4 regions of the Enterobacter sp. KBR-315C3_2022 genome follow, and region 1 is predicted to be linked to each of the others. Evidence: predicted binding sites of a transcription regulator. Region 1 holds the regulator's gene; each other region holds the start of a gene.
What was found. The regulator PurR, encoded in region 1, represses purine synthesis genes. The targets are predictions, from matches to a motif close to CANGCAAACGTTTGCNTG.
Positions count from the first base shown of each region.

Region 2: a site for PurR is predicted at 1,261-1,278, ahead of AB8804_RS06345 (nucleoside-specific channel-forming protein Tsx). Genes of this name have one in related genera too.
Region 3: a site for PurR is predicted at 3,542-3,559, ahead of purL (phosphoribosylformylglycinamidine synthase). Genes of this name have one in related genera too.
Region 4: a site for PurR is predicted at 4,138-4,155, ahead of purM (phosphoribosylformylglycinamidine cyclo-ligase). Genes of this name have one in related genera too.

Region 1 covers NZ_JBGKEB010000012.1:7,736-15,120, forward strand. Annotated here, with positions in the region: gene punC (purine nucleoside transporter PunC) at 1-136, opposite strand, end outside; gene punR (DNA-binding transcriptional activator PunR) at 251-1,162, shown strand; gene purR (HTH-type transcriptional repressor PurR) at 1,179-2,204, opposite strand; gene AB8804_RS13880 (YnhF family membrane protein) at 2,502-2,591, shown strand; gene AB8804_RS13885 (MFS transporter) at 2,757-3,923, shown strand; gene sodB (superoxide dismutase [Fe]) at 3,961-4,542, opposite strand; gene AB8804_RS13895 (C40 family peptidase) at 4,664-5,437, opposite strand; gene grxD (monothiol glutaredoxin 4) at 5,776-6,123, shown strand; gene rnt (ribonuclease T) at 6,169-6,819, opposite strand; gene gloA (lactoylglutathione lyase) at 6,916-7,323, opposite strand.
Region 2 covers NZ_JBGKEB010000004.1:91,391-98,775, forward strand. Annotated here, with positions in the region: gene secF (protein translocase subunit SecF) at 1-75, shown strand, start outside; gene AB8804_RS06345 (nucleoside-specific channel-forming protein Tsx) at 244-1,122, opposite strand; gene AB8804_RS06350 (DUF3251 domain-containing protein) at 1,393-1,932, opposite strand; gene nrdR (transcriptional regulator NrdR) at 2,085-2,534, shown strand; gene ribD (bifunctional diaminohydroxyphosphoribosylaminopyrimidine deaminase/5-amino-6-(5-phosphoribosylamino)uracil reductase RibD) at 2,539-3,642, shown strand; gene ribE (6,7-dimethyl-8-ribityllumazine synthase) at 3,730-4,200, shown strand; gene nusB (transcription antitermination factor NusB) at 4,222-4,641, shown strand; gene thiL (thiamine-phosphate kinase) at 4,720-5,691, shown strand; gene AB8804_RS06380 (aldo/keto reductase) at 5,782-6,756, opposite strand; gene dxs (1-deoxy-D-xylulose-5-phosphate synthase) at 6,819-7,385, opposite strand, start outside.
Region 3 covers NZ_JBGKEB010000002.1:26,596-33,980, forward strand. Annotated here, with positions in the region: gene AB8804_RS02940 (PTS transporter subunit EIIC) at 1-737, shown strand, start outside; gene yfhb (phosphatidylglycerophosphatase C) at 741-1,376, shown strand; gene tadA (tRNA adenosine(34) deaminase TadA) at 1,433-1,939, shown strand; gene mltF (membrane-bound lytic murein transglycosylase MltF) at 1,827-3,377, opposite strand; gene purL (phosphoribosylformylglycinamidine synthase) at 3,645-7,385, shown strand, end outside.
Region 4 covers NZ_JBGKEB010000002.1:96,800-104,184, reverse strand. Annotated here, with positions in the region: gene AB8804_RS03265 (DnaA inactivator Hda) at 1-207, opposite strand, end outside; gene uraA (uracil permease) at 302-1,591, opposite strand; gene upp (uracil phosphoribosyltransferase) at 1,675-2,301, opposite strand; gene AB8804_RS03250 (6-phospho-beta-glucosidase) at 2,519-3,949, opposite strand; gene purM (phosphoribosylformylglycinamidine cyclo-ligase) at 4,216-5,253, shown strand; gene purN (phosphoribosylglycinamide formyltransferase) at 5,250-5,891, shown strand; gene ppk1 (polyphosphate kinase 1) at 6,121-7,385, shown strand, end outside.

The DNA.
Region 1 (7,385 bases):
TCGCGCTGATGGCGGCGGCAGGGGTTTGCAAATCTTCCTGCATGGCGGCAAAGGCGGGCAAATACATGTCGGTCGCTAAAAAGCCCAGCACGCTCAGGCCGCCGAGCCAGACTAAAAATCCTTTCCTGGGTTGCACTCGTTTTTCTCCTCAAGGAGGCAGGGATATATTGGCGCAGAGTGTAGGGAGTGCAAAGCGGCTTGTGAAACGCTAATATTTGGCGGTTGCATTCAAAAATTTTGCAGGCAGAAAATGTGGTCAGATTATTCTCTTGAAGTGGTCGATGCCGTTGCGCGCAACGGCAGCTTCAGCGGTGCCGCGCAGGAGCTGCACCGCGTTCCCTCGGCGGTAAGCTATACCGTGCGGCAGCTGGAGGAATGGCTCGCCGTTCCGCTGTTTGAACGGCGCCATCGCGATGTGATATTAACCCCGGCCGGGGCATGGTTTTTGAAAGAAGGACGTTCTGTTATCAAAAAAATGCAGATCACCCGCGAGCAGTGCCAGCAGATTGCCAACGGCTGGCGCGGGCATCTCTCCATCGCCGTCGATAATATCGTCCGGCCGGAGCGCACGCGGCAGATGATCGTTGATTTCTACCGTCACTTCTCGGACGTCGAGCTGCGGGTGTCGCAGGAGGTGTTCAACGGCGTGTGGGACGCGCTGGCGGACGGCAGGGTAGAGATGGCTATCGGCGCGACCCAGGCGATCCCCGTGGGCGGGCGCTACGCTTTTCGGGACATGGGCATGCTGAGCTGGACCTGCGTTGTTGCGCGCCATCATCCGCTGGCGGCGATGGAAGGACCGCTGAGCGATGACGCGTTGCGCAACTGTCCGTCGCTGGTGCTGGAAGATACGTCGCGGTCGCTGCCCAAGCGTATCACCTGGCTGCTGGACAACCAGCGGCGCGTGGTGGCGCCCGACTGGGACTCTTCAGCAACCTGCCTGAGCGCGGGGCTGTGCGTAGGTATGGTGCCCGTCCACTTTGCGCGTCCGCGTATTGATGCCGGTGAATGGGTTGCCCTGACGCTGGAAAATCCGTTCCCGGACGCGGCCTGCTGCCTGACCTGGCAGCAAAATGACGTGTCGCCCGCAATGGCCTGGCTGCTGGAGTATCTGGGAGATAGCGAAACGCTGAACAGGGAGTGGCTACGGGAGCCAGCGTAGCTGGCCCCGGAGAGGATTAACGGCGGTAGTCGCGGAAAGGACCGTCCGCAACGGAGCGACGCTCAATCAGGCGAGGGTGAACCTCAATGGACTGCGACTCTTCGCGCTTGCTGACAATCCTGTCCATCAGCATGTTGAAGGCCGTTTCGCCCAGCGAATCTTTCGGCTGGTGAATGGTCGTCAGCGCCGGGGTGAAAAAGCGCGCGTTGCGCACGTTGTCATACCCGATCACCGAAATATCCTGAGGCACGCGAAGGCCGAGCTCGTCTGCCGCACAGAGCGCGCCCATCGCCATGATGTCGCCGCCGCAGAAGACGGCGGTAGGGCGGTGCTGCTGCGACACGATCTGCTGCATCGCGCGGTAGCCGGACTCCGGCTCAAAGTCGCCCTGAACAATCCAGTTTTCCGGCACGCTGATCAGCGCCTCTTCCATCGCCTTCATGAACCCGGCCAGACGACCCGCGCCGGTGTTGCGCTCCAGCGGGCCAGGGATGACGCCGATATCGCGGTGTCCGCGCTCGATCAAATAGCGGCCGGCCATGTAGCCGCCTTCAAAAGCGTTATCGATGACCGAGTCGGTGAAATCGGCGCGCGCCTCGCCCCAGTCCATAACCACCATCGGAATGTGGCGATACTCCTCCAGCATGGAGAGAACGGACTCAGGGTATTCAGAGCACATGACCAGCAGGCCATCGACACGCTTTTGCGCCATCATCGACAGATAGGCGCGCTGCTTTTCAATGTTGTTCCACGCGTTGCCCAGAATCAGGGTATAGCCTTTCTGGAAGCAGTTTTTCTCAACGGCTTCAATAATTTCGGCAAAGTAGGCCGCTTCGCTGCTGGTCGCCAGCAGGCCGATAGACTTGGTGTGATTAACCTTCAGGCTGCGCGCAACCGCACTCGGTGAGTAGTGCAGTTCTTTGATTGCAGCCCAGACGGCGTTGCGCGTCTCTTCCGCCACGAAGCGGGTTTTGTTAATAACATGTGATACGGTTGTAGTGGAAACGTTTGCGCGTTTTGCTACGTCTTTAATTGTTGCCATTAAATGTCACTCCAGACCCTATCCTAATGCCCTGAAAAATGGGGAGGTAAACGTTTGCCTTCTCTCACCCTTATTACGCAATTTTGAATTGCGACACGCCGGGAAAACGACACAGGACGTCAGGAGGGGGTCAATGGCCGGTACGCTAATAAATTTAGCGTGGAATTTTGTCCTATCTTGAGGAAAAGGGGAAGAGCAAAAGTGGTTATCATTTTAAATCCGGGAAGATTTTTGACGTAAACTGTGTAAAAATGAGCAAGCTCACTTTCCGTGTGGGGATTAAAAGGAGAAAAATTGATGAGTACCGATCTTAAGTTTTCGCTGATGACCACCGTTATTGTTCTGGCGCTGATTGTTGCCGGTGGGCTGACGGCTGCACTGCACTGATTTTGACGGGGGGAGATTCTTCTCCCTCCTGTAACCTTCCTGATTGTTACGTCTCCGGCAAATATCTTTTGCCAAATTGTTAACTTCTCATTTTTTGTGATTGATGTCATGCTTTTGGCTTCTTTGTTCTGCGTCGTGGTACGTCGCGGCATCCGGAGTTAATGCATGAAAATCAATTTCCCCCTGCTGGCCCTCGCCATTGGCGCGTTTGGGATCGGCACCACTGAATTTTCCCCAATGGGGCTGTTACCCGTTATCGCCAGGGGCGTAGATGTCTCGATCCCGGCGGCGGGGATGCTGATCAGCGCCTATGCGATCGGCGTGATGGTCGGGGCTCCGCTGATGACGCTGCTGCTTTCCCATCGCGGACGCCGCAACGCGCTGATTTTCCTGATGGCTATCTTCACCCTCGGCAACGTGCTCTCGGCCATTTCGCCCGATTACACCACGCTGATGCTGTCGCGCATTCTCACGAGCCTCAACCACGGCGCGTTCTTCGGCCTGGGCTCGGTTGTTGCCGCAAGCGTTGTACCCAAGCACAAGCAGGCCAGCGCGGTCGCCACCATGTTCATGGGGCTGACGATTGCGAATATTGGCGGCGTACCGGCTGCGACGTGGCTCGGCGAAGCGATTGGCTGGCGGATGTCGTTCCTGGCCACGGCCGGACTGGGCGTGATCGCCATGGTGGCGCTGTTCTTCTCGCTGCCGAAGGGCGGGGCGGGCGAAAGGCCGGACGTGCGCAAAGAGCTGTCGGTATTGGTTCGCCCGCAGGTGCTTTCCGCGCTTCTGACGACGGTGCTGGGCGCGGGCGCCATGTTCACGCTTTACACCTATATTGCTCCCGTCCTGCACGAGATCACCCGCGCGACGCCAGCGTTCGTTACGGCGATGCTGGTATTGATTGGCGTGGGCTTTTCCATCGGCAACTATCTCGGCGGCAAGCTCGCCGATCGTTCGGTTAGCGCAACCCTGAAGGGCTTTTTGACCCTGCTGATTGCCATCATGGTGGCCATACCGTGGCTCGCGCAAAGCCAGGTGGGAGCCGCCGTAGCGATGGTCGTTTGGGGCGCCGCCACCTTTGCGGTCGTTCCGCCGCTGCAAATGCGAGTGATGCGCGTTGCGCACGAGGCGCCGGGGCTCTCTTCTTCGGTGAATATCGGGGCGTTTAATCTGGGGAATGCGCTGGGCGCGGCTGCCGGTGGTGCGGTGATTTCAGGCGGGCTGGGATATGGATTTGTGCCGGTGATGGGCGCGATCGTCGCGGCCCTGGGGCTGCTGCTGGTGCTGATGTCCGGTCGTAAACAGTCGGAAACGGCCTGCGCGGTAGACTAAACAAAAACGCAGAAGGGCGAACCCTTCTGCGTGTCTCTTACGCGGCGAAGTTCTTCGCCACAAACTCCCAGTTCACCAGCGCCCAGAAGTGCTCCAGGTAGTTCGGACGGGCGTTACGGTAATCGATATAGTACGCGTGCTCCCACACGTCCACGGTCATCAGCGGCGTTGCGCTGCCGGTCAGCGGCGTACCAGCGTTCGAGGTGGAAACGATAGCCAGCTTGCCATCGGCCTCTTTTACCAGCCAGGTCCAGCCGGAACCGAAGTTTTTCACTGCGGCATCGGTAAACTTCGCTTTGAACTCTGCGAAGCTGCCAAACGACGCATTGATGGCATTCGCCAGCTCGCCGGTTGGCTCTCCGCCCGCGTTCGGCGCCAGGCAGTGCCAGTAGAAGCTGTGGTTCCACACCTGCGCGGCGTTATTGAAGATGCCGCCTTCTGAACTGCGCACGATCTCTTCCAGCGTTTTGCCTTCAAAGTCGGTGCCTTTGATCAGGTTGTTGAGGTTGGTGACGTAGGTCTGATGGTGTTTACCGTAGTGGTATTCCAGGGTCTCCGCGGAAATGTGCGGGGCCAAGGCGTCTTTTGCATATGGTAGTGCAGGTAATTCGAACGACATTGCTACTCTCCTTATTGTTTTGATGTTGCCAATAACCTTACAGACAACAGGGATAGAGTAGCAAATTGAAAGGGTATGCAAAAGAGGAACTTACCCCGCCGCCAGAGCGGCAGGGCAGGGTTTAGCGGATTGTTTTCGGCGTCATCACGCGGCGTGCGCCGACGTAGTGGCGTACCCAATAATCTTCGCTGAGCGAGGTAATCTGGATGTCCTGACCGCTGCGCGGGGACTGGATAAACTTACCGTTGCCGACGTAAACGCCAACGTGGTCGGCCGTGCCGCGACCCTGGGTGCGGAAGAAGACCAGATCGCCATTCTCCAGTTCGCCCCGGTTTACCGGAGATGCGTCGCGAAGATGGTACATCTCGTTTGCCGTACGCGGAATGCGGAACTTGACCAAATCTTTGTAGGCGTAATAGACCAGACCGCTGCAGTCGAAGCCGGTGCGCGGAGAGGTTCCCCCCCAGCGGTACGGTTTGCCGATTTGCCCCATCAGCTTGTTCATCGCCGTTTTTTGCGCTTTCTGCATGCGAACCTTATGCACGTCGGCAAGCTTCGCGGATTTAAAGCATTTGGTTTTATGCCCTTTGCGAACGGTACATTTTTCAGTGGCGAGGTTAGCGGCGGTTTTTTGTGCTTTAAGCTTCGTTGCGTGGGCCGTTCTGGAGGATTTGACGCTGGTCTTACTGGATGCGGTATGTTTGGTTTGCGTGCTGGTTTTTTTCTTTGCCGTCTTGCTGGTGGTTTTTTTCTTACGTTCAGTGCTTTTCGCCAGATGCGTTTTTTGTACGGCAGAATGCCGCGCCTGTTCAGAGGCCTTCGCCGCTGGCGTGAGAGAAAGAGTGGTAAACAGTAAAGCACAGAGCGTGATCGAGATTTTATTTATCCGCGCCACTGGGCAGTCCCCTGGTAAATGCAGGCTTTCTATAATACCCGCGTATGATTTACAAAACCCGTCGATTCTAATCTATATAAAGCCGAGAAGTTAATAGCATTTTTCGATCAACGTTCCTGTTTCGTAAGCAAGTGCAAAAAAAATCATCAAATACACTGCCGATCGCGCACTCCCTCAGCAAAACCTTACCTTGCCTGTGGTTAAGCTTCATTTTCAATGCAACTTATCGCGACAACCGTTAAACTCTATAGACGTGATAAAAATGTTATTTTCCGATACCCGTTTGAACCGCTACAATATCAAACGAATGCCGTAACAGAAGTTTAAGGAAGCAAGACATGAGCACCACTATTGAAAAAATTCAGCGCCAGATCGCTGAAAACCCGATTCTCCTGTACATGAAAGGTTCTCCAAAGCTGCCTAGCTGTGGTTTCTCCGCACAGGCCGTTCAGGCGCTTTCTGCCTGTGGTGAGCGTTTTGCTTACGTTGATATCCTGCAAAACCCGGATATCCGCGCCGAGCTGCCAAAATATGCCAACTGGCCGACATTCCCGCAGCTGTGGATTGACGGTGAACTGGTTGGCGGCTGCGACATCCTGATTGAAATGTATCAGCGTGGCGAACTGCAGCAGCTGATCAAAGAGACCGCGGCGAAGTACAAAACCGAAGAGCCTGACGCAGAATAATTTTCTGCTCAAATAAAAAAGCGACCTGATAAGGTCGCTTTTTTTTTATTCTTCGCTGTCACCCATCGGCAGCGGCCAGCCGCCCAGGCGCTTCCAGCGGTTAACTATCTCACAGAACAGCTCAGCGGTGCGCTCAGTGTCATAGAGAGCCGAGTGCGCCTGCGTGCCGTCAAACTCAATGCCCGCCGTAATGCAGGCCTTGGACAACACCGTCTGTCCCAGCGCCAGCCCGCTCAGCGCGGCGGTGTCGAAGGTCACAAACGGATGGAAGGGGTTACGTTTCAATGACGCGCGCTCGGCGGCGGCCATCGTAAAGCTGTGGTCGAAGGTCGCGTTGTGGGCCACCATGATGGCGCGGCTGCAGTCGTTATCCTTCATGCCTTTGCGCACCATTTTGAAGATGGCGTGAAGCGCGTCATATTCGCTCACCGCGCCGCGCAGCGGGTTTTTCGGATCGATACCGTTAAACGCCAGCGCTTCCGGCTGCAGGTTTGCGCCTTCAAAGGGCTCTACGTGAAAATGCAGCGTGGTGTCCGGTGTAAGCCAGCCCTGTTCATCCATCTTCAGCGTGATGGCGGCAATCTCAAGCAGCGCATCGGTTTTAGCGTTAAATCCGGCTGTTTCTACGTCAATGACAACGGGATAAAAACCACGAAAACGGTCGCACAGACCGGTAAGTTGAGCGTTATCGGACATCAGGGTCTCTTACAAGGGGAAAAAAGCAGTGCGCATTATGGCAAATTTTGACGGGGGATGCAGTAAAACTAAGGGCGCATAGTGCGCCCTGTGGGATCAGTTGCCCAGACCGCGACCGGCGTCTTTGGCTTCGATCAGCTCGATTTTGTAACCGTCCGGATCTTCAACGAAGGCAATTACGGTGGAGCCGCCCTTTACCGGACCGGCTTCGCGGGTCACGTTGCCGCCGTTGCTGCGGATGCGCTCGCACGCTTCGGCCGCGTTGTCCACTTCCAGCGCGATATGGCCGTACGCGGTGCCCAGCTCGTAGCTATCGACACCCCAGTTGTAGGTCAGTTCGATCACCGCTTCCTCGCTTTCCGGGCCGTAGCCCACAAACGCCAGCGAGTATTTGTATTCCGGGTTTTCGCTGGTACGCAGCAGCTTCATGCCCAGCACGCTGGTGTAAAACTCGATTGAACGTTGCAGGTCGCCAACGCGCAGCATGGTGTGAAGTAGGCGCATAATTTCCTCTTAACCAATGGAATGGATTATCTTTTTTAACAGAAACGATGTTTGAGTATAGC
Region 2 (7,385 bases), on a different contig from region 1:
GGCATGAAGCGCGAGCACCTGCTCCAGCAGAAGGTCGAGAAGGAAGGGGCGGATCAGCCGTCAATTCTGCCGTAAGACAGCGTCTTTCGCATAAAAAAATCCCGGTCTGTTGACCGGGATTTTTTTTGTCTTCGCGCCCTCTCCCGTGGGAGAGGGTAAGGTGAGGGCATCAGCCCGCACAATTACGGATAGTAGGCCCGGTAAGCGCTGCGCCACCGGGCTAATTCCGCATAGATTAACAGATTAGAAGTTGTAACCTACGACCAGGTAACCACCCCAACCGGTAGAACGGACGTTTTCATTCATCCAGCTCAGATCCGCGTCGTCGTTCCACTGGCCACCGTTGTGCCAGTAACGCGCGACCACGGAGTAGTGCCAGTGATCGTAGTTCAGCGCCAGGATGTGGCTGGACGCAATGGAGTCGTTGGTGCGCTGCTTAATGCCGTTCTCAGCGTAGCCGCTCTTATCGCCCAGGTCTGAACCCCAGTCAAAGTTGGTGAAGCCGATGTAGCTCAGGTTGCCGCCCCACAGCTGGGTAATTGGCACGAAGTATTTCACCTTGAAACGGTAGCCGTCCCACTCGTTCTGGTTTTCTGCACCGTAGTTCTGCCACTGGTACTTGGCATAGACGTTCATGGACAGGCTCATTGGCAGGCCAGTGTCGATGTCCGTACCCAGACCCATGTACCAGGTGCTCTGACGACCGGACGCGTTGCGGCCCATGTCGTAGATGTAGTTGTTCGCGAAATACCACTCTTTGAACGGACCGAAGCTCAGGTCCGCGCCGGTCAGCTTATCGATGGAGAAGCGCGGCTCGATTTCCATGAACAGCGGAGAACCGTGGTTCCAGATACCTTTTGCGTCGGTGTTACCGCCGAAGAAGACCGGTGCATCCATGTAGCCATAGAAATCAAACCAGTCTTTTTTAGCGAACGCTTCATATTCCAGATAGGTATCGTTGCGGATCTGCGGTCCGAAACGGGTGTGGTAGCTGCCTACCACGTTAACGCTCTGGTGCCACCAGTCGGAGAGGTACTGTGGTTTGTCGTTTTCTGCCGCGTTAACGGTGAAAGAGGCGGAAAGTGCCAGCGCTGCACCGGCTGCGAGTAATGTTTTTTTCATAATCATGCCACTGATTGAAATTCCCTTCCGGGAGTGAAAAATGCGCGAATTGCGTTTCTAAATATTTCGTGTTTCTGCGGAGCCTATTATAGGAATCCCTGCTCACAAAAATACGTGTTGTTTCACAGTTCTCTCACATACGTAATCGATTGCGTTCACGTTTGCGTACTTTAAACGGCGGGGATTGTAACGGCAATCATTTATGTTGCCAATATTTGCGGGATGTAAAATGTTAGCGGAGTAACAATCTACTCCGCTAAAAGAGGGGGATTATTGCGCGGCTGGCTGGATATCGTGGATGCGGATAAAGCCCAGCTGTTCCGGCGTCAGGCCGCTCAGCTGAAGCGGGATATCAACGTCGCTCGGGGCCAGCACGCTGGCCGGAGCGGAAATCAGCTGATTCTTGACGTTCACTTCCTGATAGCTTCCGGTTGTGCCCTGAATCTGCCCCCACTCCACGGTTGCGCTAAATGCCGGAAGCGGGTCGTTAGACTCGCCCTGAATCCGCAGGGTTGCGCGCGTGCCGTCAGCGTTTGCCGCCACGTTCACCAGCGACATTTTGAGCGTACCAATCTGGCTGTTCAGGCGGGCAGGCGTGTTAGCGCCAGGCAGAAGATAAACGCCGCTGCTGGATTTTGCATTCAGCGCGTTCTGTTGGGTTATCTTCACGGTTTCTTTGTTTAGCTTGTCCATCGCCGAGTTGAGCGTATTCACGCTTTGTTTCATCTCGCGGACTTCCGTTTGCTGCGCGCAGGCGCTAAGGCTGAAGAGGCTTCCCACCAGCAAAATGCGTAAATAACGTCTTGTCATTGCGTTTATTTCCTTAGGGTAACGGATATGCCTAATGGTAGGCAGTATGACGCCGTCAGGTATAGATCCTTTGTCTCAAAAAGCTCTTCCTTTGTTGTCAGCCCAGATCAGGGTAAAATAGAAAAAAGTTAACCAGATACCAGGGATACCGTATGCATTGCCCATTTTGCTCCGCCGTGGATACCAAAGTTATTGATTCTCGCCTTGTGGGCGAAGGATCATCCGTACGCCGTCGTCGGCAGTGTCTGGTGTGCAACGAGCGTTTTACGACCTTCGAAGTCGCAGAGCTGGTGATGCCGCGCGTGGTGAAAAGCAACGACGTGCGCGAGCCGTTTAACGAAGAGAAGCTGCGCAGCGGGATGCTCAAGGCCCTGGAAAAACGCCCCGTCAGCGCGGATGACGTGGAAATGGCCCTGAACCACATTCGCTCCTACCTTCGTGGGCTGGGCGAGCGCGAGGTGCCGAGCAAAATGATCGGCAACCTGGTGATGGAACAGCTGAAAAAGCTCGATAAAGTCGCCTACATCCGTTTTGCTTCCGTTTACCGCAGCTTTGAAGACATCAAAGAGTTCGGCGAAGAGATCGCCCGCCTACAGGATTAAGCGCATGCAGGATGAGATATACATGGCGCGTGCGCTGAAGCTGGCGCAGCGCGGTCGTTTTACTACCCATCCCAATCCGAACGTCGGGTGCGTCATCGTTAAGGACGGCGAAATCGTCGGTGAAGGTTTCCACTATCGCGCGGGCGAGCCTCACGCGGAGGTTCACGCCTTACGTATGGCGGGTGAGAAGGCGCGCGGGGCGACGGCCTACGTGACGCTTGAGCCTTGCAGCCATCACGGCCGCACGCCGCCGTGCTGCGATGCGCTGATTGCGGCGGGCGTCGCGCGGGTGGTGGCTTCGATGCAGGATCCTAATCCGCAGGTGGCGGGCCGCGGCCTGTATCGCCTGCAGCAGGCGGGGATCGACGTCAGCCACGGCCTGATGATGAACGATGCCGAAGCGGTGAATAAAGGCTTCCTGAAGCGCATGCGCACCGGATTCCCGTACATTCAGCTCAAGCTCGGCGCGTCGCTTGATGGCCGCACGGCGATGGCGAGCGGCGAGAGCCAGTGGATCACCTCGCCGCAGTCAAGGCGCGATGTGCAACGTCTGCGCGCGCAAAGCCATGCTATCCTCACCAGCAGTGAAACGGTTTTAGCTGACGATCCGGCCATGACGGTGCGCTGGGACGAACTGAATGCAGATACCCAGGCGCTCTATCCGCAGGAAAACCTGCGCCAGCCGCTGCGCATCATCATTGACAGCCAGAACCGCATCACGCCCGAGCACCGCATCGTTCAGCAGCCGGGGGAAACCTGGATTGCCCGTACGAAAGAGGATCCGCGCGAATGGCCGGAAGGCGTGCGCACCGTTATGGTGCCGGAGCACAACGGTCATCTCGATTTGGTGGTGCTGATGATGCTCCTCGGCAAGCAGCAGGTTAACAGCATTTGGGTCGAAGCGGGCCCGACGCTGGCGGGCGCATTACTGCAGGCCGGGCTGGTGGATGAACTGCTGGTCTACGTCGCGCCTAAGCTTTTAGGCAGCGATGCGCGCGGCCTGTTCGTACTGCCGGGCCTTGAAAACCTGGCCGACGCGCCGCAGCTTAAATTCAGCGAGATTCGTCCGGTGGGTCCGGATGTCTGCCTCCATTTAACGACAGCGTAATTGCTCCCCAAATAGGGAAGCAGTGTGCAAAGTATTATGATAAAATCCGCCCCCCTGCGGGGCCAAATGAACCCGTAAAGGAAGAGTATGAACATTATTGAAGCTGCTGTAGCTACCCCGGACGCTCGCGTCGCCATCACCATTGCGCGTTTCAACAACTTCATCAACGACAGCCTGCTGGAAGGTGCCATTGACGCCCTGAAACGTATCGGCCAGGTTAAAGATGACAACATTACCGTTGTTTGGGTTCCAGGTGCTTACGAACTGCCTCTGGCAGCGGGCGCGCTGGCGAAAACCGGTAAGTATGACGCGGTGATTGCGCTGGGTACGGTTATTCGTGGCGGCACTGCGCACTTCGAATACGTTGCGGGCGGTGCAAGCAACGGTCTGGCACACGTTGCGCAGGATGCTGAAATTCCTGTCGCGTTTGGCGTGCTGACCACCGAAAGTATTGAACAAGCCATCGAACGTGCTGGCACCAAAGCCGGTAACAAAGGTGCAGAAGCTGCACTGACCGCGCTTGAAATGATCAATGTATTGAAAGCCATTAAGGCCTGATTTTTTTGTAAGGGGAATTCCGTGAAACCTGCTGCTCGTCGCCGCGCCCGTGAATGTGCCGTCCAGGCACTTTACTCCTGGCAGTTGTCCCAAAACGACATCGCTGATGTTGAGTACCAGTTCCTGTCAGAACAGGACGTTAAAGACGTTGACGTTCTGTACTTCCGTGAACTGCTGTCGGGAGTGGCGACTAATAGCGCGTATCTCGATGGTCTGATGAAGCCTTATCTGTCCCGCCTGCTCGATGAGCTGGGCCAGGTAGAAAAAGCGGTGCTGCGTATCGCCCTGTTTGAGCTGTCCAAGCGTGACGATGTGCCGTACAAAGTGGCCATCAACGAAGCGATTGAGCTGGCGAAAACCTTCGGCGCTGAAGACAGCCACAAGTTCGTCAACGGCGTGCTGGATAAAGCCGCACCCGCGATCCGTCCCCGCAAAAAGTGATCCGCAAGCCGGAGCTTCGCATTGCCTGACCGGCGATGCGGCTCCGGTTTTTTTATTTAATTTGCTGAGGCATAACGTATGGCATGCGGCGAATTTTCCCTGATTGCCCGTTATTTTGACCGTGTCAGAACCTCTCGTCTCGACGTTGAAACCGGCATCGGCGATGACTGTGCACTTCTCAATATTCCCGAAAAGCAGACGCTGGCTATCAGCACCGACACGCTGGTGTGCGGTCGTCATTTCTTACCCGATATCGATCCTGCCGATCTGGCTTACAAAGCGCTCGCGGTTAACGTAAGCGATCTGGCGGCAATGGGCGCCGATCCCGCGTGGCTGACGCTGGCGCTGACCCTGCCGAACGTCGATGAAGCCTGGCTGGAGGCCTTCAGCGATGCGCTGTTTGACCAGCTTAACTACTACGATATGCAGCTGATCGGCGGCGACACCACCGCCGGGCCGCTGTCGATGACGCTGGCTATCCACGGCTACGTGCCGGTCGGGCGCGCGCTCAAGCGCTCCGGGGCGAAGCCCGGCGACTGGGTTTACGTCACCGGCACGCCGGGGGACAGCGCGGCGGGTCTGGCGATCCTTCAGAACCGACTGGTGGTTGCAGACCAGGACGATGCCGCGTATCTGGTGAAGCGTCACCTGCGCCCGACGCCGCGCATTCTCCACGGCCAGGCGCTGCGCGATCGCGCCAGCTCGGCTATCGATCTTTCCGACGGGCTGATCTCCGATCTGGGCCATATTCTTAAGGCCAGCGGCGTCGGCGCGCGTATCGACCTCACCCAGTTCCCGCTGTCGGAGCAGCTGCTGCGCCACGCCGAACCGGAGCAGGCCCTGCGCTGGGCGCTCTCTGGGGGTGAAGACTACGAGCTGTGCTTTACCGTCCCTGAGCTCAATCGCGGGACGCTGGACGTGGCGTTGGCCCATCTCGGCGCGCGGTTTACCTGCATCGGGCAAATCATGCCGGAGAGCGAGGGGCTGCAGTTTGTCCGCGACGGGGCTCCGGTCACGCTCGACTGGGAAGGATACGATCACTTCGGGTGAGTGTTTTGCCGGGTGGCGGCTTCGCCTTACCCGGCCTGCGATCGCACGTTATTTGTAGGCCGGGTAAGCGTAGCGCCACCCGGCTTTTGTTTACTTAAACCCCACCACCGGATGCTGCTGATACGGCGTCTCCAGCTCGGCAATTTGCTCCGGCGTCAGCGTGATATCCACCGCGCTGAGCAGTTCATCCAGCTGTTCCTCGCGTGAGGTGCCGATAATCGGTGCGGCAACGCCGCGTTTGCTCAGCAGCCACGCCAGCGCCACCTGCGCGCGCGTCGCGCCGAGTTCGTCGGCAATGCCCGCTAAACGTTCGGCAATCAGCGCATCGCTGGCTTCCGTTCCTTCGTACAGGTTTTTCCCCACCTCATCCGATACCAGGCGAGCGGTCGTTTCTCCCCACGGGCGCGTCAGGCGGCCTCGCGCCAGCGGGCTCCACGGGATCACCGCCACGCCTTCCTGATAGCAGAGCGGCAGCATGTCGCGCTCCTCTTCACGATAGATCAGGTTGTAATGATCCTGCATGGTCACAAACCGCGCCCAGCCGTGCTGTTTTTGCAGATCGAGCGCCTGCGCGAACTGCGAGGCGTGCATAGACGACGCGCCGATATAGCGCGCTTTGCCGGCCTTCACCACGTCGTTAAGCGCCTCCAGCGTCTCTTCTATCGGCGTGTTGTAATCCCAGCGGTGGATTTGCAGCAGGTCGACGTAGTCCATGTTCAGACGACGGAGGCTGTCGTCGATGGAGCGCAGGATCTGCCCGCGGGACAGGCCCTCGGCCAGGTCGCCCACCGGGAAATACACCTTGGTGGCGACGACAATCTCATCGCGGCGGGCGAAGTCGCGCAGGGCGCGGCCGACGATCTCCTCACTGCTGCCGTCGGAGTAGCTGTTGGCGGTATCAAAGAAGTTAATGCCGCCGTCGAGGGCGCGCTTGATGATGGGGCGGCTGCTCTCTTCCGGCAGCGTCCAGGCGTGGTTGCCCCGGTCAGGCTCGCCAAAGGTCATGCAGCCCAGGCAAAGTCGTGACACCTTGAGATCGGTTTTACCTAATGTGTTGTATTGCATGGTTCGCTCCTGCTCTTAAACATTACGTTTAAGCATAGCAGGAGCGAAAAGAGGGGAAGGAATCAGTCCAGCCAGGTGCGGATTTTGGCTTCGATACCGGCGGCGTCCAGGCCAATCGCCGCGCGGGCTTCGTCCTGGGTGCCCTGCGGAATAAAGTGATCCGGCAGGCCGAGGTTCAGCACCGGAACGGCCTTACGGTTCGCCATCAGTACTTCGTTTACGCCGCTGCCCGCGCCGCCCATAATGGCGTTCTCTTCCAGCGTGACTAGCACGTCGTGGCTTTCCGCCATGCTCAGAATCAGCGATTCATCGAGCGGCTTCACGAAGCGCATATCAACCAGCGTTGCGTTTAGCGCTTCTGCCGCTTTTGCCGCTTCCGGCATCAGCGTGCCGAAGTTCAGGATCGCTACTTTCTCACCGCGACGCTTCACCAGGCCTTTACCGATCGCCAGTTTTTCCAGCGGCTGCAGCTCCACGCCGACGGCGTTGCCGCGCGGATAGCGAACGGCGCTCGGGCCGTCCTGGTAGTGATAGCCGGTGAACAGCATCTGGCGACATTCGTTTTCGTCAGACGGCGTCATGATGACCATATCCGGAATGCAGCGCAGGAACGACAGGTCGAACGCGCC
Region 3 (7,385 bases), on a different contig from region 1:
AAGCGCTTCAGCCGGGCCGGGGCGGCGTCATTGCGGTGCTGCTGGTGGTCATTCTGATGTGCTGGATTGAGATAAAGCTGCGCGCCGTGCTGCCCGGCTCGATTGAGCTGATCCTCAATCCGCTGCTGACGACGCTGATAACCGGCAGCGTGGCGATTGTGGCGCTGCAGCCGCTCGGCGGCTGGATTTCTGAGGCGATCGCCCACGGCGCGTCTTTAGCTATCGATCGCGGCGGCCTGCTGGTTGGCGCCGTGCTCTCAGGCACCTTCCTGCCGCTGGTGCTGACCGGCCTGCATCAGGGGCTGGTGCCCATTCACGTCGAGCTGGTACAGGCTCACGGCTACAACGCGCTGCTGCCCATTCTGTCGATGGCGGGCGTAGGGCAGGTGGGCGCGGCGATAGCGGTGCTGATGAAAACCCGCAACGCGCGGCTGAAAAAGGTGATCAAGGGCGCGCTGCCGGTCGGATTACTCGGAATTGGCGAGCCGCTCATTTTCGGCGTGACGCTGCCGTTGGGGAAACCGTTTCTGGCGGCCTGTCTCGGCGGCGCGGTGGGCGGGGCGCTGATCAGCTACTGGAAGGTGGCGACCGTAATCACCTTTGGCATCTCCGGTTTACCGCTGGCATTAACCATCGTCACCGGAAAAGTTGCGCTCTATCTGCTAGGCTATCTGGCTGCGGTTATCGCCGGGTTCTTTTTTACCTGGCTAATAGGGTTCAACGATCCAGAGGAGTAAGGTTTGAATAATTACGAGCGTCGCGTTGTCTTTTTTGACCTGGACGGTACGCTGCATCAGCAGGATATGTTTGGCACGTTCATACGCTACCTGCTTCGTCGCCAGCCGCTCAACGCGCTGCTCGTTTTGCCTCTCTTACCCTTTATCGGCGCGGGGCTGCTGATCCTGGGCCGCGCCGCGCGCTGGCCCATGAGCCTGCTGCTGTGGGGCTGCACCTTTGGCCACAGCGAAGCCCGGCTCAAGGAGCTTGAACACGATTTTGTCCAGTGGTTTCGCGGCCACGTGACCGCGTTTCCCGTGGTTCAGCAGCGGCTTACGGACTACCTCAACGCGAACGATGCGGACATCTGGCTGATTACCGGCTCGCCGCAGCCGCTGGTGGATCGGGTCTATTTTGATACGCCCTGGCTGCCGCGCGTAAACATCATCGCCACCCAGATCTCCCGCGCCTACGGCGGCTGGGTGCTCACCCTGCGCTGTCTGGGCCATGAGAAAGTGGTCCAGCTTGAGAAGCGCATCGGCGCGCCTCTGAACCTTTACAGCGGCTACAGCGACAGCAAGCAGGACAACCCGCTGCTCAACTTTTGCCAGCACCGCTGGCGCGTCACGCCGCAGGGCGATCTTCAGCAACTCGAATAGTCTTATCCAGAACGGGTGTGTATAATGCCGCCCGCTTTGAACTGGAGTATCTGCCCTTGTCCACCACTGAACACGATCATGAATACTGGATGCGCCACGCGCTTGCGCTGGCTCAGCGCGCCTGGGACGAGGGTGAAGTGCCCGTCGGCGCGGTGCTGGTTCATCACAACCAGGTGATTGGCGAAGGGTGGAACCGCCCGATTGGCCGCCACGATCCTACTGCGCACGCCGAAATCATGGCGCTACGCCAGGGCGGCCTGGTGCTGCAAAACTATCGCCTGCTTGAAACCACGCTGTACGTCACGCTTGAGCCGTGCGTCATGTGCTCCGGCGCGATGGTACACAGCCGCATCGGTACGCTGGTCTTCGGGGCGCGGGATGAAAAAACCGGCGCGGCAGGCTCGCTGATGGACGTGCTCGGCCATCCGGGAATGAACCACCAGGTGGAGACTATCGGCGGGGTGCTTGCACCAGAGTGTTCGGGGCTATTAAGTGATTTCTTCCGTATGCGTCGGCAGCAGAAAAAGCAACAAAAGGCAGAATTGAAGCTGAAGGACGATTAACTTCGTCCGGCGAGACCACCGGATAGCTCTGCGCGATCTGCTGCGCCTCGGTCGCCTCTTTTTCCTTCTCCAGCAGATAGCCCACCAGGCTTATCTGATACTTTCGGATATTCTCAACGTAGGCGTAGGCTTCATGCCCGCGCGCGTAGCCGTACGTCAGCTTGTTGTACCACGGCTTTTGGCTCAGCAGCGGCAGGCGCTGCTTAACGTCTGACCAGCTGTCGGGATTGCCTTTGGTTTTTGTCGTCAGCGCGCGCGCGTCCAGCATGTGCGCGTAGCCCATGTTATAGGCCGCCAGGGCGAACCAGATCCGCTCCTCTTCCGGCACCGTTTCCGGCACCTTCGTCATCATATCCTGCAAATACTGCGCGCCGCCGCTGATGCTCTGTTCCGCATCGGTCCTGTCAACGACACCGAGGCTTTGCGCGGTATTCTTGGTCAGCATCATTAACCCGCGCACGCCGGTCGGGGAGGTGGCCTGGGTATCCCAGTGCGACTCCTGGTAGGAAATCGCCGCCAGCAGCCGCCAGTCAATTTTCTCGGCGTACTTCTCGAACAGCGGCTGCAGGTCCGGCAGCACGCTGTCCACCGCGCGCAGGAAGCTGCGGGTATCAACGTAATCAAAGTCATCCCCGTGGCCGAGGTACTTCTCTTCCAGCCGCGCCAGCGTGCCGTCTTCATTAATGGTGTTGAAGAAATCCAGCATGGCGGCGGAAAGGGTTTGATCGTCATCCAGCTGGCTAAACCAGGTCACCGGCTGCTCATCGGTCACGTCCAGCGCCACGGCAATTTCCGGATGAACGCGCTGGAAAAGGCTGATCGCCACCGAATCGGCAATCGTGTAGGCCAGCTTTTTATCTTTCACCTGCTCCAGCAGCTCGTTGGTGCCGAGCTTCGGATCAACCTTCCAGCTGAGGTCAGGGTATTTCTTTTCCTTGAGGCTGCGCAGATCTTCAATCACCACGTGCCCAGGCGCGATCGTCAGTTGCTGCTCCGTAAGCCCTTCCAGCGAGCGCGGGCGCAGGTTGCCAACGCGATACACCAGCTGCTGGGAGACGGAATAATAGGTCGGGCCCGGCTGGTAATTCTTGCTGCGCTCGGAGTTATAGACCAGCCCCGCGGCGAGCACGTCTGCGTTGTTGTGGTCAAGATCGTCAAACAGCTGATTGATATTCTGGCGAACGGTAATGTCGAGCTTAACGCCGAGGTAGTCAGCGAACTGCTGGGCCAGCTCATAGTCGAGGCCAATCGTTTTGCCGTTGATATCGCTGTAAATGAGCGGAGAGGAGAGGGTACTGACGCGAAGCACCCCCCGCTCCTGAATGGCGGCGATACGGTTTTCGGGTTTACCGAACCAGGGGATAGAAGGCCAGAGGGCCACTGCCAGCAGCAACGTTACAATGCCGATGAGCAGATAATTAATCTTTAATTTTTTCAATTAGTTAATTCTCTGCGACGTCAATTGCCTCAGTGCGCTGTAGCCATGTTAATCATAAGGTTTGCCATTGAATGAGCGGCATTTTGCGTAAACTTGCGCCACTTGGCAACAAATTAGAGAGAGAGGTCACATCTATTGTTAAACCTCTGCGCGGATTTTATTTCGACGCAAACGGTTTCGTCGGCGCTCAGGATTCTCTATAATGACGCCCGTTTTCCCCCCTTGCGCACACTGTAAGCGCCCCGGCGCTTCGAAGACGAGAGACTTATGATGGAAATTCTGCGTGGTTCGCCTGCACTGTCTGCCTTCCGTATCAACAAACTGCTGGCACGTTTTCAGGCAGCCGACCTTCCGGTAAGCACTATATACGCTGAGTATGTCCATTTTGCTGACCTGAATGCCCCCCTGAATGCAGAGGAGCGCGTACAGCTGGAGCGCCTGCTCAAATACGGCCCTAGCCTGAGCAGCCACGCGCCAACCGGTAAACTGATCCTTGCAACGCCGCGTCCTGGCACCATCTCCCCCTGGTCTTCCAAAGCGACCGATATCGCACACAACTGCGGCCTGAGCCAGGTTAACCGCCTTGAGCGCGGCGTGGCGTACTACGTGGAAGCATCCACCCTGACCGACGCGCAGTGGCAGGCGGTAGCCGCCGAGCTGCACGACCGCATGATGGAGAGCGTGTTTACCTCTCTTGAGGACGCGCAGCAGCTGTTCTCCCATCACCAGCCCGCGCCGGTGCAAAGCGTGGACCTGCTCGGGCAGGGCCGCCAGGCGCTGATTGACGCCAACCTGCGTCTCGGCCTGGCGCTGGCAGACGACGAAATCGACTACCTGCAGGACGCGTTCGTTAAGCTGAACCGCAACCCGAACGACATCGAGCTCTACATGTTCGCGCAGGCCAACTCCGAGCACTGCCGCCATAAGATTTTCAACGCCGACTGGGTCATCGACGGTGAGAAGCAGCCTAAATCGCTGTTCAAAATGATCAAAAATACCATGGAGCAAACCCCCGACCACGTGCTGTCTGCCTATAAGGACAACGCCGCGGTAATGGAAGGCTCCGAGGTTGGGCGCTACTTTGCCGACCACGCCACCGGCCGCTACGACTTCCATCAGGAGCCTGCGCACATCCTGATGAAGGTGGAAACCCACAACCACCCGACGGCAATCTCCCCGTGGCCGGGCGCGGCGACCGGTTCCGGCGGTGAAATTCGTGACGAAGGCGCCACCGGGCGCGGCGCAAAACCGAAAGCGGGCCTGGTGGGCTTCTCCGTCTCTAACCTGCGCATCCCGGGCTTCGAACAGCCGTGGGAAGAGGATTTCGGCAAGCCGGAGCGCATCGTGACCGCGCTGGATATCATGACCGACGGCCCGCTGGGCGGCGCGGCGTTTAACAACGAATTTGGTCGTCCGGCGCTGAACGGCTACTTCCGCACCTACGAAGAGAGAGTGGACAGCCACAACGGCGAAGAGCTGCGCGGCTACCACAAGCCGATCATGCTGGCGGGCGGGATCGGCAACATTCGCGCCGATCACGTGCAGAAGGGCGAGATCGTCGTCGGCGCAAAGCTGATCGTGCTGGGCGGCCCGGCGATGAACATCGGCCTGGGCGGCGGCGCGGCATCCTCTATGGCCTCCGGCCAGTCTGATGCGGATCTTGATTTTGCCTCCGTGCAGCGCGACAACCCGGAAATGGAGCGCCGCTGTCAGGAAGTGATCGACCGCTGCTGGCAGCTCGGCGACGCCAACCCGATCCTCTTTATCCACGACGTGGGCGCGGGCGGTCTCTCCAACGCCATGCCGGAGCTGGTCAGCGACGGCGGCCGCGGCGGCCGCTTCAACCTGCGCGACATCCTGAGCGATGAGCCGGGCATGAGCCCGCTGGAAATCTGGTGTAACGAATCCCAGGAGCGCTACGTGCTGGCGGTTGCCGCCGACCAGCTGCCGCTGTTTGACGAGCTGTGCCGCCGCGAGCGCGCGCCGTACGCCGTCATCGGCGAAGCGACCGAAGAACAGCACCTTTCCTTAAGCGACACCCATTTCGACAACCAGCCGATCGACCTGCCGCTGGACGTTCTGCTCGGCAAAACGCCGAAAATGACCCGCGACGTGCAAACCCGTCAGGCGGCGGGCAAGGCGCTGGACCGTCAGGGCATTACCGTTGCCGACGCGGTCAACCGCGTGCTGCACCTGCCTGCGGTTGCGGAGAAAACCTTCCTCGTGACCATCGGCGACCGCACCGTGACCGGCATGGTCTCGCGCGACCAGATGGTCGGCCCGTGGCAGATCCCGGTGGCGAACTGCGCGGTCACCACCGCCAGCCTCGACAGCTACTACGGCGAAGCGATGGCGCTGGGCGAACGTACCCCGGTGGCGCTGCTGGACTTTGCCGCCTCCGCCCGCCTGGCCGTGGGTGAAGCGCTGACCAACATCGCCGCCACCCAGATTGGCGATATCAAACGCATCAAGCTCTCCGCGAACTGGATGGCCGCCGCTGGCCACCCTGGCGAAGATGCGGGCCTGTACGAAGCGGTGAAAGCCGTCGGTGAAGAGCTGTGCCCCGCGCTCGGCCTGACCATCCCGGTGGGCAAAGACTCGATGTCGATGAAAACCCGCTGGCAGGAAGGCAGCGAGCAGCGCGAGATGACCTCTCCGCTGTCGCTGGTGATCACCGCGTTTGCCCGCGTGGAGGACGTGCGCGGCACCGTCACGCCGCAGCTTTCCACTGAAGATAACGCCCTGCTGCTGATTGACCTGGGCAAAGGCCACAACGCGCTGGGGGCCACCGCGCTGGCGCAGGTGTACCGCCAGCTCGGCGATAAGTCAGCCGACGTGCGCGACGTCGCGCACCTGAAAGGCTTCTACGACGCGATCCAGGCGCTGGTGGCACAGCGTAAGCTGCTGGCCTACCACGACCGTTCCGACGGCGGCCTGCTGGTGACGCTGGCCGAGATGGCCTTCACCGGCCACTGCGGCGTGGAAGCCAATATTGCAACGCTTGGCGAAGACCGTCTGGCGGCGCTGTTCAATGAAGAGCTGGGCGCGGTGATTCAGGTGCGCGCGGCGGATCGCGAAGCCGTTGAGGCGCTGCTGGCGCAGCACGGCCTGGCGGACTGCGTGCACTATCTCGGTAAGGCGGTGCAGGGCGATCGCTTTGTGATAGAAGCAGACGGCCACGCGGTGTTCAGCGAAAGCCGCACCACCCTTCGCATGTGGTGGGCGGAAACCACCTGGCAGATGCAGCGCCTGCGCGATAACCCGGAATGCGCGGACCAGGAGCACGACGCCAAGGCCAACGACAACGACCCGGGCCTGAACGTGAAGCTCTCCTTCGACATTAATGAAGACATCGCCGCGCCGTACATTGCGACCGGCGCGCGGCCAAAGGTGGCCGTGCTGCGCGAGCAGGGCGTTAACTCCCACGTTGAGATGGCGGCCGCCTTCCACCGCGCGGGCTTTGACGCTATCGACGTCCACATGAGCGACCTGCTGGCAGGGCGCACCGGGCTGGACGATTTCCAGGCCCTGGTGGCGTGCGGCGGGTTCTCCTACGGCGACGTGCTGGGCGCGGGTGAAGGCTGGGCGAAGTCCATTCTGTTCAACAGCCGCGTGCGCGACGAGTTCGAAACCTTCTTCCACCGTCCGCAAACGCTGGCGCTGGGCGTGTGTAACGGCTGTCAGATGATGTCCAACCTGCGCGAGCTGATCCCGGGCAGCGAGGCGTGGCCGCGCTTCGTGCGCAACCGATCTGACCGCTTCGAAGCGCGCTTTAGCCTGGTGGAAGTGACGCAAAGCCCATCCCTGCTGCTTCAGGGCATGGTGGGCTCGCGGATGCCTATCGCCGTTTCTCACGGGGAAGGGCAGGTTGAGGTCCGCGATGCGGCGCATCTGGCGACGCTTGAAAGCAAAGGCCTGGTGGCGCTGCGCTTCGTCGATAACGCCGGCAAGGTGACTGAAACCTACCCGGCGAACCCGAACGGCTCGGCCAACGGCATCACCGCGGTG
Region 4 (7,385 bases), on a different contig from region 1:
GGCGGAAAGCTCCGCGCAGGCGGCATGCAGCAGGTGGCTGCGCCCCGCGCCCTCGCGTGACCAGATATAGATGTATCCGCTGTGATCCTGGCGCAGCACGTTTTGCAGTGCAGCCAGTAAAGAGGGGTTATCGCCCGGCCAGAAACTTGAAAAAGTCTCATCGTCAGGGAGATAAAGTGGCAGAGAGAGCTGTGCCGGTCCGTTCAGAAATACCTCAACCAGATCTGACTAAAAATCGGCAACGAGTTTAACACGGAACCCGCAAGGAGAGAACCGGGCGATCCCTCGCCCGATATTTCGATCAATGCGGTGCTTTTTCGCTTTCGTCAGCGTCCAGTACCACCTCTTCCGGGCGGATCACCGAGATCAGCTTGAAAATCAGGCTCAGGCACACGCCGACGATGGTCGCCAGCGCCATGCCCTTCAGCTCCGCCGCACCGATGTGGACCTTCGCACCGCTCACGCCGATGATCAGGATAACGGACGTCAGGATCAGGTTCTGCGCCTTGCTGTAATCCACTTTAGATTCGATCAGCACGCGGATACCGGATGCGCCAATCACCCCGTACAGCAGCAGGGACACGCCGCCCATCACCGGAACCGGGATGATCTGAATCGCGGCGGCCAGCTTGCCCACGCAGGAGAGCAGAATGGCGATGATTGCCGCCCCGCCGATCACCCAGGTGCTGTATACGCGGGTAATCGCCATCACGCCGATGTTTTCGCCGTACGTGGTGTTGGGCGTAGAGCCAAAGAAGCCGGAGATAACCGTCGAGATGCCGTTAGCGAACATGGAGCGGTGCAGGCCCGGATCGCGAATCAGATCGCGCTTCACGATATTCGCCGTCACCACCAGGTGCCCGACGTGCTCGGCAATCACCACCAGCGCCGCGGGCAGAATGGTGAAAATAGCAAACCACTCGAAGCGCGGCGTGTAGAAGGTTGGCAGCGCGAACCAGTGCGCCTCGGCAATCGGCGTGGTATCAACGACGCCCATCGCAAAGGAGAGCGCATAGCCCGCCAGCACGCCGATCAGAATCGGGATAATCGCCATAAAACCGCGGAACAGCACGGAGCCGAACACCGTCACGCCCAGCGTCACCATGGAGATAATAATGGTTTTGGAATCCGGCGACTGACCGTCTGCGGGCAGCAGGCCCGCCATGTTTGCCGCCACGCCCGCCAGCTCCAGACCGATGACGGCAACGATTGCGCCCATCGCCGCAGGCGGGAACATCACGTCCAGCCAGCCGGTACCGGCTTTCTTCACGATGAACGACACCAGGCAGAAGAGCACGCCGCACATAATAAAGCCGCCCAGCGCCACCTCATAACCCAGCGGCAGCAGCAGTAAAACCGGCGAAATAAACGCAAAGCTGGAGCCCAGATAGGCAGGGATTTTGCCTTTACAGATGAAGAGGTAAAGCAGCGTCCCGATACCGTTGAACAGCAGCACGGTGGCCGGGTTGATGTGAAACAGGATTGGCACCAGCACGGTTGCGCCAAACATGGCGAACAGGTGCTGCAAACTAAGCGGGATCGTCTGTAAAAGCGGCGGTCTTTCACTCACCCCGATAGCACGGCGCGTCATAGCGTTTTCCTCTGAGTATTGTTGTTGGTGTTTTATTCAAAAAAAAGCCGACTATCAAAGTCGGCTTTTTTATCGTTATTCGATTATTTAGTACCAAAAATCTTATCGCCGGCATCGCCAAGCCCCGGGATAATGTACCCGTGCTCGTTAAGCCCCTCGTCGACGGAGGCGGTATACAGCTCTACGTCCGGGTGCGCTTTTTCCAGCGCCGCGATGCCTTCAGGCGCCGCGACCAGTACCAGCACCTTGATGCTGCTGCAGCCTGCGTTTTTCAGCAGGTCGATGGTGGCAATCATCGAGCCACCGGTTGCCAGCATAGGGTCAACGACCAGCGCCATACGCTCGTCGATGTTAGACACCAGCTTCTGGAAGTACGGGACCGGCTCCAGCGTTTCTTCGTTGCGGTAGATACCAACGACGCTGATGCGCGCGCTCGGCACGTGCTCCAGCACGCCTTCCATCATGCCCAGACCCGCACGCAGGATGGGCACAACGGTGATTTTCTTACCCTTGATTTGCTCAACCTGTACCGGGCCGTTCCAGCCTTCGATGGTCACTTTTTCGGTTTCCAGATCGGAGGTTGCTTCGTAGGTCAGCAGGCTGCCCACTTCAGAAGCCAGTTCGCGAAAACGCTTCGTGCTGATGTCATGCTCACGCATCAGGCCCAACTTGTGTTTAACGAGTGGGTGTTTCACTTCCACAATCTTCATTCTCTTTCTCCTCTGAGGTGGCATCCGCAAAAAAATCGCCGGATTATACCGCTTTTTTCGGATTAGGCCATACCCATGTTGCTTGACAGGGATCAAGCAAAGACAAAAAAGCCGGAGGCTGAGCTCCGGCTTTAGTGTGGGGTTCTGCCCGGTGGCGCTGCGTTTACGCGGGCCTACGTGTATTGTAGGTCGGGTAAGCGTTAGCGCCACCCGACAATTACAGGTTATCGCCGTTGCTCGCAATCACCTGCTTATACCAGTCAAACGACTTCTTCTTGCTGCGGTTCAGCGTGCCGTTGCCCTCGTTGTCCTTATCGACAAAGATAAAGCCGTAGCGCTTTTTCATTTCGCCGGTGCCGGCAGATACGAGGTCGATACAGCCCCACGGGGTATAGCCCATCAGGTCCACGCCGTCTTCCACCACCGCTTTTTTCATCTCGCTGATGTGCGCGGCAAGATAATCGATGCGGTACTGGTCGTTCACCGTGCCGTCGCTCTCCTGCACGTCAATCGCGCCAAAGCCGTTTTCAACGATGAACAGCGGCAGCTGGTAGTGATCCCAGAACCAGTTCAGGGAGTAGCGCAGGCCAACCGGGTCAATCTGCCAACCCCAGTCGGACTTCTGCACGTACGGGTTGGAGACCAGGCTTTTGCTCTCGTCGTAGTCCAGCTGCGGGTTGTCCGCCGTCGCCTTGGTCGTAAAGGACATGTAGTAGCTAAAGCCGATGTAATCCACGCAGCCCTGCTTCAGCGCGGCTTTGTCTTCTTCAGTAATATCCAGCGCAAAGCCGCGGCGTTCAAAGTAGTTGAGCAGGTGCTGCGGATACGCGCCGCGCACGTGCACGTCGGTGAACCAGTAGCGACGGTGCATGGCGTTCATCGCCATCATCATATCGTCCGGCGCGCAGGTCAGCGGGTAGATAGGGCACATGGCAATCATGCAGCCAATCTGCAGCGACGGATTAATCTCGCGCCCTGCCTTCACGGCCAGCGCGCTGGCGACCAGCTCGTAGTGCGCCGCCTGGAACATCACCGGCTCGCGGTCTTCACCCGGCGCGTACTTCAGCCCGGAGTTGGTAAACGGCGCGAAGTCCTCGTGGAAGTTGGCCTGGTTGTTGATCTCATTGAAGGTCATCCAGTACTTCACCTTGTGCTGGTAGCGCTGGAACACCACTTTTGCGAAGCGAACGAAGAAGTCGATCAGCTTGCGGTTGCGCCAGCCGCCGTATTCGGTGACCAGATGGAAAGGCATTTCGAAGTGCGACAGGGTAATGACCGGCTCAATGCCGTGCTTCAGGCACTCGTCGAACAGATCGTCGTAGAATTGCAGGCCCGCTTCGTTTGGCTCCTGCTCATCCCCTTTCGGGAAGATGCGCGTCCAGGCGATGGAGGTGCGGAAGCATTTGAATCCCATCTCGGCAAAAAGCTGGATGTCTTCCTTATAGCGGTGGTAGAAGTCGATGGCTTCGTGGTTAGGGTAATTTTTCCCCTCCAGCACGCCCGCCGTAATTTCGCGCGGCACGCCGTGCGCCCCCGCCGTCATTACGTCGGCAACGCTGACGCCCTTGCCGCCCTCTTTCCAGCCGCCTTCAAGCTGATGTGCGGCAACGGCGCCGCCCCACAGAAAACCTGCTTTGAATCCTGACATTCTCATTCCCTCATTCTGCGTTATTTTCTGCAAAAACAGTTACAGAAACCGGTTTCAGAACGATGATGTTCAAAGGGGTAACGGGTTGCAAGCAGAAAACCGAAACCGGTTTCATTTCCGTGAACGGAGTCAACTTTGGCAGCGGTAACAAGGCGTGTAGAAAAAAAATAACGCCTTCCGATAATAGGCTCGCAAACGTTTGCCTGGACTGTTAGAATTGCGCCGATTTTTCTTACAAGCTATGCAATCGCGTGGGGACTTAAGCCGTGACCAACAAAACTTCTCTCAGCTACAAAGATGCCGGTGTTGATATTGACGCAGGTAATGCGCTGGTTGACCGAATCAAAGGTGTGGTGAAAAAAACCCGTCGCCCGGAAGTGATGGGCGGCCTGGGTGGATTCGGCGCACTGTGCGCGCTGCCGCAAAAATATCGTGAACCTGTGCTGGTCTCGGGTACGGACGGCGTGGGCACCAAGCTGCGCCTGGCGATGGATCTTAAGCGTCACGACACCATCGGCATCGACCTGGTGGCGATGTGCGTCAATGACCTGGTGGTGCAGGGCGCGGAGCCGCTGTTCTTCCTCGACTACTACGCGACCGGCAAGCTGGACGTGGATACCGCAGCCAGCGTGATCAACGGCATCGCCGAAGGCTGTCTGCAATCTGGCTGTGCGCTGGTCGGGGGTGAAACCGCGGAAATGCCGGGTATGTATCACGGCGAAGATTATGACGTCGCGGGCTTCTGCGTCGGCGTAGTAGAAAAATCAGAAATCATTGACGGCAGCAAAGTGGCTGACGGCGACGTGCTGGTTGCCCTGGCGTCCAGCGGACCGCACTCTAACGGCTACTCCCTGGTGCGTAAAATCCTCGAGGTCAGCGGCTGCGACCCGCAGACCACCGAGCTCGACGGCAAACCGCTGGCCGACCACCTGCTGGCCCCAACCCGCATCTACGTGAAAAACATTCTTGAGCTTATCGAGAATGTGGACGTGCACGCCATTGCCCACCTGACCGGCGGCGGCTTCTGGGAAAACATTCCGCGCGTGCTGCCGGACAACACGCAGGCCGTTATCGACGAATCCTCCTGGCAGTGGCCGTCCGTCTTTAACTGGCTGCAAACGGCCGGTAACGTGAGCGACCACGAAATGTATCGCACCTTTAACTGCGGCGTGGGCATGCTTATCGCCCTGCCGGCGAGCGAAGCGGAAAACGCAGTTAAGCTGCTGAACGAGAAAGGTGAAAACGCGTGGAAAATCGGTACGATTAAAGCCTCCGATTCCGAACAGCGTGTGGTCATTGAATGAAAAACATCGTGGTGCTCATTTCCGGTAACGGAAGCAACCTGCAGGCCATCATAGACGCCTGCAGGCAGAAGAAAATCAATGGCACCATTCGGGCAGTGTTCAGCAACAAGGCCGACGCGTTCGGCCTTGAGCGGGCGCGGGAAGCGAACATTCCCGCCCACGCGCTGGAGGCCAGCCAGTTCGCCGGTCGCGAAGCGTTCGACCGCGAGCTGGTGCAGGAGATTGACGCCTACGCGCCCGACGTCGTGGTGCTGGCGGGCTACATGCGCATCCTCAGCCCGGCCTTTGTGGCGCACTATGCCGGACGCCTGCTTAACGTCCACCCTTCTCTGCTGCCGAAATATCCTGGCCTGCACACCCACCGTCAGGTGCTGGAAAACGGCGACGAAGAGCACGGCACCTCCGTGCATTTCGTCACCGACGAGCTGGACGGCGGGCCGGTGATCCTGCAGGCCAAGGTCCCGGTCTTTGACGGCGACAGCGAAGATGACGTAACTGAACGCGTGCAGGCGCAGGAACACGCCATTTATCCGCTGGTAGTAAGCTGGTTTGTCGACGGGCGTCTTGAGATGCGCGACGGCGCAGCATGGCTGGACGGCGTGAAGTTACCCCCGCAGGGTCATGCGGCGGAAGAGTAGTCTGTTTGAATTGCCCGGCGGCGCTTCGCTTGCACGGGCCTACGGTCCCGTAGGTCGTGGTAAGCGCAGCGCCACCCGACAATCCCTTCTCCAACCCTCTAAATTCCCCAACAAAAAAAATAACTGTCATACTTTTCTGGCACTGTTGGACATATCGTGGAAATGCTCGCCATAATAAGGACGAGACGGATTTACCACGTCCTGTGATTGAACTGGAGTGTGAGCTGTAATGGGTCAGGAAAAGTTATACATTGAGAAAGAGCTTAGCTGGTTAGCCTTTAACGAGCGCGTGCTTCAGGAAGCGGCGGACAAAACCAACCCGCTGATTGAGCGTATGCGCTTTTTAGGTATCTACTCGAATAACCTGGATGAATTTTACAAGGTGCGTTTTGCCGAACTGAAGCGGCGGATCATCATCAGCGAAGAGCAGGGTTTGAACTCGCACTCGCGCCACCTGCTCGGCAAAATTCAGTCCCGCGTCATGAAGGCCGATCAGGAGTTTGATGGGCTTTACAACGAGCTGCTGCTGGAAATGGCGCGCAACCAAATCTTCCTGATCAACGAACGCCAGCTTTCCGTCAACCAGCAGACCTGGCTGCGTCATTACTTCAAACACTATCTGCGCCAGCACATTACGCCGATTTTGATCAACCGCGAAACCGACCTGGTGCAGTTCCTGAAGGATGATTACACCTATCTGGCGGTCGAAATTATTCGCGGCGAGAGCATCAGCTACGCGCTGCTGGAAATTCCGTCCGATAAGGTTCCGCGCTTTGTGAATCTGCCGCCGGAAACGCCGCGCCGACGCAAGCCGATGATCCTGCTGGACAACATTCTTCGCTACTGCCTGGACGATATCTTCAAGGGCTTCTTCGATTACGACGCGCTCAACGCCTACTCGATGAAGATGACCCGCGACGCCGAATATGACCTGGTGCATGAGATGGAAGCCAGCCTGATGGAGCTGATGTCCTCAAGCCTCAAGCAGCGCCTGACCGCCGAGCCGGTGCGCTTTGTTTATCAGCGCGACATGCCCGACGCGATGGTGGAAATGCTGCGCGAGAAGCTGACCATCTCCCGCTACGACTCCATTATCCCCGGCGGCCGCTATCACAACTTTAAAGACTTTATTGGCTTCCCGAACGTCGGCAAAGCCAACCTGGTGAACAAGCCGCTGCCGCGCCTGCGCCATATCTGGTTCGATAAGTTCCGCAACGGGTTTGACGCCATCCGCGAGCGCGACGTCCTGCTCTATTATCCGTATCACACGTTCGAGCACGTGCTTGAACTGCTGCGCCAGGCGTCGTTCGACCCGAACGTGCTGGCGATCAAGATCAACATCTACCGCGTGGCGAAAGATTCGCGCATCATCGACGCGATGATCCACGCCGCGCACAACGGCAAGAAAGTGACCGTGGTGGTGGAGCTGCAGGCGCGCTTCGACGAAGAAGCCAACATCCACTGGGCGCGACGCCTGACGGAAGCCGGCGTGCA